2 regions of the Microbispora sp. NPDC049633 genome follow, and region 1 is predicted to be linked to the other one. Evidence: riboswitches for the same ligand, from Rfam matches in the RefSeq annotation. Region 1 holds a riboswitch; the other holds the start of a gene.
What was found. A riboswitch is a leader RNA that binds a small molecule or an ion and turns the genes downstream of it on or off. The one in region 1 is predicted to bind thiamine pyrophosphate.

Region 1 (5,330 bases):
TTCCATCCGTACGGAGGTGGACCGCGCACTCCGGGAGTTCCTCGACCGGCAGCGACCACACTTCGGTGACCCTCATCTGGCCGCCCTGCTGACCGCCGCGGAGGACTTCCTGGCCGGCGGCAAACGGTTGCGCCCCGCCTTCTGCCACTGGGGGTGGCGGGCCGCGGGCGGCGGCGACGACCCGGGGCTGCACTCCGCGGCCGCCTCGCTGGAGCTGCTGCAGGCGAGCGCGCTCGTCCACGACGACGTGATGGACGCGAGCGACGTGCGCCGGGGCATGCCGTCCGCGCACCGCCGGTTCGAACGGATGCACACCGAGGCGGGCTGGCACGGCTCCGCGCGGCAGTTCGGCGAGGGCTCCGCCGTGCTGCTGGGGAATCTCCTGCTGGTGTGGTCCGGGGAGATGTGGCGCACCTGCGGCCTGGCTCCCGAGGCGCTCGCCGCCGCCCAGCCGGTGCACGATCACATGCTCACCGAGCTGATGTGCGGGCAGTATCTCGACCTGCTCGAACAGGCGCAGGGCGAAAGCACCTACGAGAGCGCGCTGCGGGTGGCCCTCTACAAGAGCGGCAAGTACTCGGTCGAGCAGCCGCTCCGGCTCGGCCTCGTCCTCGCCGCCCGGGCCCGGCACGCGTGGATCGACCGGCTCTGCGTGCAGTACGGCCAGCAGGTGGGCATCGCCTTCCAGCTGCGCGACGACATCCTCGGCGTGTTCGGCGACCCGGCGGAGACCGGCAAGCCCGCCGGAGACGACCTTCGCGAGGGCAAGCGGACCGTCCTGATCGCGCGCGCGCTCGCCTCGGCCGGCCCCGCGCAGGCGACGGTCGTACGGTCTCTGCTCGGCGACCCCGGGCTGGACGCCGAGGGCGTCGGGCGGCTGCGCGCGGTGATCGAGGAGACCGGCGCGCTGGCCGCGTGCGAGGGCATGATCAAGCGCTATCTCGACGACGCGCTGCACGCCCTCGACCACGCGCCGATCGAGGAGGAGGCCCGGACGGCGCTGGCCGCCCTCGCCGTCGCCGCCACGTCCCGCCGCACCTGACCGCCGCGCCTGAGGGGGACGCGCGGCCGGACCGGTGGCGGCCCCGGACCGCCACCTCCCGCCGCACCTGGCGGAACGCGGCGCTCGGACGGCTCAGCGGCGGCTCAGGGGCGGCTCAGGGGCGGCTCAGAGCGGGACGGCGGTCAGCCGGGCCTTGAGCGCGGCGGCGGCGGCGCCGGGATCGTCGGCCTCGGTGACGGCCCGGACGACCACGGCCCGGCGCACGCCGTGCGCCATCACCTCGTCGAGGTTGCCCAGGTCGATGCCGCCGATGCCGAACCACGGCCGGTCGGCGCCCAGGCGCGCGGCGTGTTCCAGCAGCGCCGGGCCGGGCGCCGGGCGGCCGGGTTTGGTGGGCGTGGGCCAGATCGGCCCGCAGCAGAAGTAGTCCACCCCGGGCTCCACGGCGGCGGCCGACGCCTCCGCCGCCGAGTGCGTGGACCTGCCGATGAGCACGCCGGAGCCGAGGATCTCCCGGGCCACCGGGACCGGGAGGTCGTCCTGCCCGAGGTGCAGGATGTCGGGCCGGGCGGCGAAGGCGACGTCCGCCCGGTCGTTGACCGCCAGCAGCGCGCCGTGCCTGTCGCACGCCGCGCGGAAGACCTCGAGCAGGTCCAGCTCCTCGCGCGCCTCCAGGCCCTTCTCCCTGAGCTGGACGATGTCCACTCCGGCGGACAGGACCGCGTCGAGGAATTTCTCCAGGTCGCCGCGGTCCCTCCTGCCGTCCGTGCAGAGGTAGAGCCTGGCCTGCGCGAGCCGCTGTCGCCGGGTGTCAATCACCCGACCACAATGCCATGCGGCCGTACGGTCAGAAACCCAGGGCCTGGGCCCTGCGCTTGACCTCGGTGTGCCGGCCCTTCACGATCGCGTCGATCGGGGACCCCGGCAGCGAGTCGTCCGGGGTGAACAACCACCGGATCGACTCCACCTCGTCGTAGCCCGCGTCGGCCAGGAGCGTCAGCGTGCCGGGCAGGCCCTTGAGCACGTCGCCGCCGGCGATGAACACCGCGGGGATCTGCGGCTCACCTCCGCCCCTGCGGACGCCGGCGAGCTTCTTGTCCTTGAGGAGTTGCTTGGCGCGGCCCATGCTGAGCCCTAGCCTCTTGGCGGCCTCCGAGAGGGGGAGCCACTCCCCGACGAGCTGGTCGGTCTCTCGGTCGATCTGCGCAACAGTAAGCGTCACGGATCCACCATTACCACAGGCGGGCCGCCGGGAAACACCTCGATTACGTCATAATGCAGTCGCGGAGCGGGACGGCCGGATCGGCCACCCGCCTCGGGTCGAGCCGCTGGCCGCCCTCGACGATCCTGCGGCCCTGCACCACGTCGCGCGGCCGGTCCACGGTGAGCACCGCGGCGAGCCGGTCCTCGGCCGTCAGCCAGCACACCGCCCACTTCGCGTCCCTGTGGGGGTCGCCGCGCAGCAGCACACGGTCGCCCGCCTCCCGGTGCCCGGCGAACTGCACCATGTGGCCGAACTGCTCCGACCAGAAGTACGGCACGGGGTCGTAGACCGCGTCCTCGCCCAGGAGGGTGGCGACGGCCGTGTCGGGGGCCTGGAGCGCGGTGTCCCAGTGCTCGACCCGCAGGCGGGTGGCGAACCTGCGCGACCACCAGTTGGCGCAGTCGCCCACCGCGACCACGTTGGGCAGCGACGTGCGCAGGTGCTCGTCGACCACCACCCCGTCGTCGAGCCGGACGGCCGAGCCCTTCAGCCAGTCGACGGCGGGGCGCACCCCGACGCCGGTGACGACCACGTCCGCCGGCACCCGGGCGCCGGACATGAGCGTGAGGCCGTCGGCGTCCACGGTGCCGACCATCGCGCCGAGACGCAGCTCGACGCCCGCCCGCGCGTACCAGCCGATGGTGTGGCTGCCCACGGCGGGGCCGAGCGCCACGGCGAGCGGGCTCTCCCCCGCCTCCACGACGGTCACCGCGCACCCGGCCCTGGCCGCGGCGGTGGCGACCTCCGCGCCGATCCAGCCGGCCCCGATCACCGCCACGCGGGCGCCGGGGACCAGCCGCTCGCGCAGCGCCAGCGCGTCCTCGATGGTGCGCAGCACGTGCTGGCGGCCCTCGCCGCGCAGGCGGATCGGGGCGGCGCCGGTGGCGATGACCAGGCCGTCGTACTCCAGCTCGCCCTCGGTCGTCTCCAGCACGCCGTCACGCAGGCCCTTGGCCGCCGTGCCGAGGCACAGCCGTACGTTGAGGGCGTCGAGGTCGGAGTCGACCACCGTGGAATCGGTGCCTCCGAGCAGCACCGCCTTCGACAGCGGCGGCCGGTCATAGGGGCGATGGTGTTCCTCGCCGATGAGCGTGATGCGCCCGGTGAATCCACGGGCCCTCAACGCCTCGATGCTTCGCACGCCGGCCAGGCCGGCACCCACCACCACGACGTGATCCACAGCTTGACCATAGATTGTCAGCGGGGGCCCTGGCCAACGGGCCCCTCATAACGAGTTGGGCAAGTAGCGCGCACTTCGACGGGGGCCCACGTTGTGAAGGAGTTCCCTGTTCGAACGGCGCCGGCCGTGTGACGGCGCGCGGCCTCCGGCGATCGGCCATGACAGGCGGCGTACTACGCTGGTGCACGTAAGACGCGCGGGAGCCCGGCGGACCGGGCTGAGAGGAGAGCGTGAGGCTCTCGACCGCCCCGACCTGATCCGGGTAATGCCGGCGAAGGGAGCGCGCTGTGCCCCCCACATACGACGTCGTGATCGCCGGCGGCGGCGTGGCGGGCCTGGCCGCGGCGTGGCGCGCGGTCCGCCGGGGCCTGTCGGTGGCGGTGGCCGACCCCGTGCCCGGAGGCGGCGCCACCCACGCGTCGGCCGGGATGCTCGCGCCGGTCAGCGAGGTGACCTACACGGAGGAGCCGCTGCTGCGGCTCGGCCTCGCGTCGCTGGCGGCCTGGCCGGGGTTCCGGGCCGAACTCGAGGACGAGAGCGGCGTCGAGCTGGACTACCGGACCGATGGCACGCTCGAGGTCGCCCGCGGCGCGGACGACATGGCCTATCTGGACGACCTCGCGACCTTCGAGCGGACGCTCGGCCTGCGGGTCGAGCGGCTCACCGGGCGCGAGTGCCGCTCCTACGAGCCGATGCTCGCCCCCTCCGTACGCGGCGGGCTGCTGGCCCGCGACGACGCCTGGGTCAACCCGCGCAGGGTCGTGCGGGCCCTGCTCACCGCGTTCGAGAAGGCGGGCGGCACGCTGGTCGCCGAGCGGGTCTCCGGGATCGACGCCTCCGGGACGGGCGGCCCGTCCGTACGGCTGGCGTCCGGCGAGGCCGTCGCGGCGGGCCAGGTCGTCGTGGCGGCCGGATCGTGGTCGGCGTCCTTGCTGCCCGGCCTGCCGGTGCGCCCGGTCAAGGGCGAGATCCTCCGGCTGCGGGGGCCACAGGGGTTCCTCACGCGGTGCGTGCGAGGGCTGGTGCACGGCTCCCCCGCCTATCTGGTGCCCCGGGGCGACGGAGAGATCACGCTGGGCGCCACGGTGCAGGAACTGGGGTACGACGCGCGGGTCACCGCCGGCGGCGTGTACGAGCTGCTGCGGGACGCCCGTGAGCTGGTGCCCGGCATCACCGAGCTCGAACTGACCGAGACCACGGTCGGCTTCCGCCCGGGCACGCCCGACAACCTGCCGCTCATCGGCCCCGCCGGACCGCCCGGCGTGTTCGCGGCGACCGGGCACGGCCGCAACGGCGTGCTGCTGTCCCCGATCACCGCCGACGCCGTCGCGGCGCTCCTCACCGGCGACGAGCCACCCCCGGTCACCGGGGCCTGCCATCCAGGGAGATTCAGCAAGTGAAAGTCACGATCAACGGAGGCGCGGCCGAGTTGCCCGCCGGCGCCACGGTCGGCGACGCCGTACGCGCCCTCACGTCCCTGACGTCCGGGGTCGCGGTGGCCCTGAACGGCGAGGTGGTGAGCCGGAGCGCCTGGGACTCCACTCCGGTTGCCGACGGCGACGGCGTCGAGGTGCTGACGGCGGTGCAGGGAGGATGAGCATGACCGACGACGTCTTCGTGCTGGGCGGGGAGAAGTTCACCTCGCGCCTCATCATGGGCACCGGCGGCGCGCCGTCGCTGGAGGTGCTCGACCAGGCGCTGGAGGCGTCCGGCACCGAGCTGACGACCGTCGCGATGCGCAGGCTCGACCCGGCGTCGCGCGGTTCGGTGCTGGACGTGCTGCGCGCCCGCGGCGTCAAGGTGCTGCCGAACACCGCGGGGTGCTTCACGGCCGGGGAGGCCGTGCTGACCGCCCGCCTGGCGCGTGAGGCCCTGGGGACCGA
Region 2 (5,330 bases), on a different contig from region 1:
CTGTCGATGGTGGATGGGAGACTGTCGGAGTAGACGACCATGGCGGAGGAGAGCAGGTGCCACGCATTCAGGCGGCTACCGTCGCCGAGCATCGGGCCGCCCAGCACCGGGCGCTGCTCGACGCCGCCAGGGAGATCCTCGCGGAGACCGGCCGGCCGCCGACGCTGACCCGGGTCGCGGAGCGCGCCGGGCTGGCCCGGCCCAGCCTCTACCAGTACTTCCGGTCCGCCGAGGACCTGCTCAACGCGCTGGTGGAGGACGTCTTCCCCCGCTGGTCGGCGAGGGTCGCCGCGGCGATGGACGCCGCCGCGACCCCCGCCGACCGCGTACTCGCCTACGTGCTGACGAACTTCGAGCTCATAGCCGAGGGTGAGCACGCGCTGGCCACCGTCCTCGCGGAGGTCGCGCCGGGCGACACGGTCGCCGAGCAGAGCCGGGCCATGCACCAGCAGCTCCTGGAGCCGCTCGTGGAGGCGCTGCGCGGCCTCGGCGTCGCCGCGGTGCCCGAGACCGCGGAGATGATCAACGCCATCGTGTTCGCCGGGTCCCGGTTGATCGAGTCCGGCACCGACCTGGAGACCGCCTGGGAGTCCGCACGGGCCCTGCTGGAGCCGTTCGTGCGCACCGCGGACAAGGCCGCCCACCCGTCCTGAACCGCCGGATCACGCCACCGGAGCGCTGTCGCTGCCGGGGACGCGGGCCGAACCCGCGGATCGGCAGGTGAGGCTCGATGAACTCAACGGCGAGAGCGCAGGCGGCGGGCCGGGACGGACAGCGCCACGGTCGCCAGCGCGGCCACCAGGAACGCGGCGAGCGCGGCGTTCATCCAGGGCTGGTGGACGAACCCGAGGGCCAGGCGGACGTCGGTCCAGAACCCGTCCCACCACCCGACCGTCGGGGTGGACGTGACGATCCAGTACGCCACGAACCCGAGGATCCACGGCACGACCATGAGCCACCGGGAGGGGGCGTCCTCGGCGGTGTTCCACCGGGCCGTCCCGCCGAGCAGGAAGTAGTCGACCACGAGGACGGCGAACATCGGCACGAAGACCGCCCCGATCACGCTCAGGAACGCGCCGTAGGAGTTCACGTCGGCGAACAGCGCGATAAGAGTCGTGAGCACGCCGATCACGATCGAGATCGCCCGGCGGTCCCAGCGCGGCGCGAGGTTCTGGATCGAGACGGTCGTCGAGTAGACGTTCGCAAACGACTGGTCGGCCTCGCGCAGCACCAGGATGCCGAAGAACAGGATCCCGAGCGGGGCGGCCACGAACGGCTCCCACACCTTGTCCGGGTCGTTGCCCACCAGGGCGAGCGCGGCGATGCCGAGCGCCAGGCACGCCACCTGGGCGATGGTGTAACCCGCCACCACGCCGGTGAACGCCGCGCCGCTCGACCGCGAGTGCCTGGCGTAGTCGGCGGCCATCGGCACCCACGACACCGACAGCGCGATGACGTAGTCGACGGCGGGGGCGAAGGCGTCCCAGGAGCCGCCCCCCACGGACGGCCCCTGGGCGAACAGGGCGACCGAGAGCCATATCATCGCGACCACCACGCCCGCCGTGACGTAGCGGCGCAGCAGCCGCAGCGCGCCGAGCGGCCGGATCGTCAGCGCGATCGTCAGCGCACCGGCCGCGACCGCCCACACCGCGTACGGCACCGCCGTGCCGAACAGGGCCTGCGCGCCGTTGGCGATGACCCACAGCTCGAAGGCGCCCCAGCCGAGCATCTGCACGATGTTCAGCACGGTCGGGATGTACGAGAGCCGGGCCCCGAACAGGCCGCGCAGCAGCACCATCGCCGGCCGGCCGGTCCGCGCGCCGGGGATCGCGGCCAGGCCGACCATGGCCGTGCCCAGCAGGCTGCCGACGACGGCGGCGAGCACCGCGGCGGTGAACGTCAGCGGCTTGCCGCCCAGGGGGTCGAGCAGGAACAGGGCCCCCGAGAAGCCGAGGAGACTGACGCCGAGGTTGGCCCAGAACGCGCCCTGGTCGAGCAGCCCCAGAGTTCTGGGGGCCTCCTCGTCCAGGGTGAGGGGAACCTCCGCGTGCGCGTCGTCGACGACGGCAGAAGCCATCACACACTCCCTACGCCGGCATTATCCGGACAGGTTCATGCGGTCGGCGGCACGACTTCGATCCGCCCTCTCAGCCCGGTCACGCCCGAGCTCCCGCGGGTATTGATGATGTCTTCGGGATTATGACACTTCTTTGACCGTTTTCCTACGCGGGGTAGGGCTTCTCACGCGACGTAGGGCGCCCCGCCGGTCTCGCTGACCATCGGACGTCCGACGGCCGCCCACAGCTGCATGCCGCCGTCCACGTTGACTGCGTCCCTGCCGATGTGGTTGAGCCACATCGCGGCGTGCGCCGACCGTCCGCCGACGCGGCAGACCACGTACACCGGCCGGTCGTGCGGCACCTCCTCCACCCGCGCCTGCAGCTCGGCGAGCGGGATGTGGACGGCGCCGGGCGCGTGGCCCGCCACCCACTCGTCGTTCTCACGGACGTCGAGCAGGTACGCGTCGTCGGGCAGGGCGTCAGGGGTGATTTCCGGCAATGTCATGCGCCCATTGTGGCCGCACGCCGCCGATGCCCGGGCCCATGCCGGAAGCTGTGACCCACGGTGATGCGCGGACGCTACTTGAGGAGGCGGGACAGCCGGCGGTCGGCCAGCGGCTTGCCGCCGGTCTGGCAGGTCGGGCAGTACTGCAGCGACGAGTCGGCGAACGACACCTCCCTGATCGTGTCGCCGCACACCTCGCACGCCTCGCCCGTACGGCCGTGCACGCGCAGGCCCGACTTCTTCTCCGACTTGAGGTCCTTGGCGGCCAGCCCCCTGGCCCGGCCGACCGCGTCCCGCAGCGTGCTCACGATCGCGTCGTGCAGGTCGGCGACCTGGCCGTCCGTCAGCGTTCCGGCGATCTTGAAGGGGGACATCTTCGCGACGTGCAGCACCTCGTCGGAGTAGGCGTTGCCGATGCCGGCGATCACCTTCTGGTCCCGCAGCAGGCCCTTGATCTGCGCCCGGCTGCCGCCCACGATCGTCTTCAGCACGCCCGGCGTGAAGTCCTCCGCCAGCGGGTCGGGCCCGAGGCCGGCGACGCCGGGCACGTCCCCGGGATCGCGCACCACGTACACCGCCAGGCGCTTCTGCGTGCCGGCCTCGGTGAGCTCGAATCCGGGGGCGCGGCCGTCCTCGCCGGGCGACAGCCGTACGCGGACCGCGAGCGGGCCCTTGCCCGGCCGCACCGGCCGCGCGCCCGTGAGGTCGTCGCGCCAGCGCAGCCAGCCGCCGCGCGCCAGGTGGGTGACGAAGTGCAGGCCGTCACAGTCGACGTCGAGGAACTTGCCGTGCCGCGCCACGCCGGTGACGAGCAGCCCGGCGAGCGCGGTGACGGGCGGGTCGACGGTCTTCAGAGCCTGGAAGGCGGTCACGTCGACCCCGATGACGGCATGGCCGACGGCGTGCTCGCGGAGGAACTCGGCGAGCGCCTCGACCTCGGGCAGCTCCGGCATGCCCTCACACTAACCCGGCCGGTTAAGGGACGTCCCAGAACGCGAGCTCGTGCTCCATGCCCCGGACGAACAGCTCCCGGGCGCGCGCCGGGTCGGGAGCCGCCTCGTCGATCATGACGGCGATGCGCTCGGCGAGGGCGGCGAAGCCGGGATCGGCGTAGGTGTCCACCCACGCCTTGTACCGGGGCTCGGCGGGCGGGTCGGCGGCCAGGATCCGGCCGAGCGTCGAGTAGCCCCACATGCAGGGGTACAGCGCGGCCAGGCCCTCCCCGTAGTCGGCGGCCGCCTCCAGCAGGAACGAGGTGTACGCCGCGCAGGCCGGGCCCTTCACCGCGCCGTCGAGGTCGGCGCCGAACTCGGCCGACAGCGACCGGTGCAGGTCCAGCTCGTCGTGCCAGGTGGCGTACGCGAGGTCGACGAGGTCACCGAGGTGGGCGTCCGGAGCCTGCCAGGCCAGCCGGCTGAACACCCGGACGTAGTCGAGCAGGTACAGGTAGTCCTGCTCCAGCCACGACCGGAAGACCGGCTCGGGCAGGTCACCCGCCGCGATTCCGCGTACGGTCGGGTGCGCGAGCTGGGCGTCGAGCATCGGCCGCCCGATGGCGTGCAGCTCATCAGATATTCCCATAAAGGCACATTCTGGCCTGGATTGGCGCGTTACGCTCGATCACGTGACACTGACGATCGCCGAGGAAGTGCTGCTGCTGGCCTACCGGGAGGACACCGGCAAGCCGATCATCGGGTCGATTGAGCTCGACTGCGCCCTGGCGGGCGCCCTGCTCGCGGAGCTCGCCGTACGCGGACGTGTCGGCTTCGACGGCAAGAAGCTGCAGGTCGAGAACGGCGCCCCGCTGGGTGACGAGGAGCTGGACGCGACGCTGTCCCGGATCATCGGCGAGGCCAGGCGGCGCGACGCCAGCTGGTGGGTGGGCAGGCTACGCATGGGCAGGCTGCGCAAGCGGCTGCTCACCCGCCTGGCCGCCCGGGGCGTGCTGAGCGAGCAGGAGGGCAAGATCCTGGGGATCTTCCCCACCACGCGCTATCCGGAGCTCGACCCGCGCCACGAGCAGGGCGTGCGGGAACGCGTCCAGAACGTGCTGACCGGGGCCGAGCCCGACGAGCGGACGGCGGTGCTGTTCGCGGTCATACACGCGGCCAAACTCGACCGTAAGGCGTTCCCCGGGGCGCCGAAGGACCGGGTCAAGGAGATCGCCCAGGGCCAGTGGACGGGCGAGGCGGTCCGCAAGACGATCGCGTCCGTGCACGCCGCCGTCGTCGCGGCCACGACCGCCGCGGCGGTCGCCGCCTCCGCCGGAGGCTGACTCCCGCCGCTCGTGCCGCGCACGCCGCACGCGCGGATGAGCGGCCGGGCGCGTCGGCACCGGCCGCCGCGGTTACTTGGTGATCACGTCCTTGGGCACCTGCTTGTCGGCGGCGAGCGCCTCGAACAGGCGCAGCGCCTTCTGCGTGTCCCACTTGACCACCGCCTGGCCGCCGATCGTCGGCAGCGAGCCGACCGGCACGGCGGTCGCGACGGGTCCCTCGCGCATGGCCAGGCCGACCGACAGCAGGTCGAACAGGCCGGTGCCGGGGTCGACGGCGACCGAGTCGGCCGCGTTCAGCGCCAGCGGGACCGAGGTGAACGGGTTGATCAGCGTGCCCGGGCTCGCGGCCTTCTGCACGACGGCCGAGAAGAACTGACGCTGCCGCTGGGTGCGCTCGAAGTCCGGGATGGCGCCGGTGGCCCGGGTGCGGACATAGCCGAGCGCGGTGCCGCCGTCCATGTCCTGGCAGCCCTTCTTCAGGTCGATC

Region 2: linked by a shared signal. The riboswitch ahead of AB0J39_RS36725 (cytosine permease) and the one ahead of thiO (glycine oxidase ThiO) in region 1 are both predicted to bind thiamine pyrophosphate.

What each region holds. Positions count from the first base shown of each region.
Region 1 covers NZ_JBFAOO010000063.1:31,898-37,227, forward strand. Annotated here, with positions in the region: gene AB0J39_RS18460 (polyprenyl synthetase family protein) at 1-1,042, shown strand, start outside; gene thiE (thiamine phosphate synthase) at 1,169-1,822, opposite strand; gene AB0J39_RS18470 (Rv2175c family DNA-binding protein) at 1,851-2,225, opposite strand; gene AB0J39_RS18475 (FAD-dependent oxidoreductase) at 2,269-3,447, opposite strand; TPP riboswitch at 3,634-3,744, shown strand; gene thiO (glycine oxidase ThiO) at 3,735-4,847, shown strand; gene thiS (sulfur carrier protein ThiS) at 4,844-5,044, shown strand; partial or broken gene AB0J39_RS18490 (thiazole synthase) at 5,041-5,330, shown strand, end outside.
Region 2 covers NZ_JBFAOO010000282.1:164-5,493, forward strand. Annotated here, with positions in the region: partial or broken gene AB0J39_RS36715 (ABC transporter ATP-binding protein) at 1-33, shown strand, start outside; gene AB0J39_RS36720 (helix-turn-helix domain-containing protein) at 57-653, shown strand; gene AB0J39_RS36725 (cytosine permease) at 737-2,077, opposite strand; TPP riboswitch at 2,068-2,184, opposite strand; gene AB0J39_RS36730 (rhodanese-like domain-containing protein) at 2,242-2,565, opposite strand; gene AB0J39_RS36735 (DNA-formamidopyrimidine glycosylase family protein) at 2,640-3,518, opposite strand; gene AB0J39_RS36740 (TenA family protein) at 3,541-4,146, opposite strand; gene AB0J39_RS36745 (GPP34 family phosphoprotein) at 4,190-4,840, shown strand; gene AB0J39_RS36750 (LCP family protein) at 4,913-5,330, opposite strand, start outside.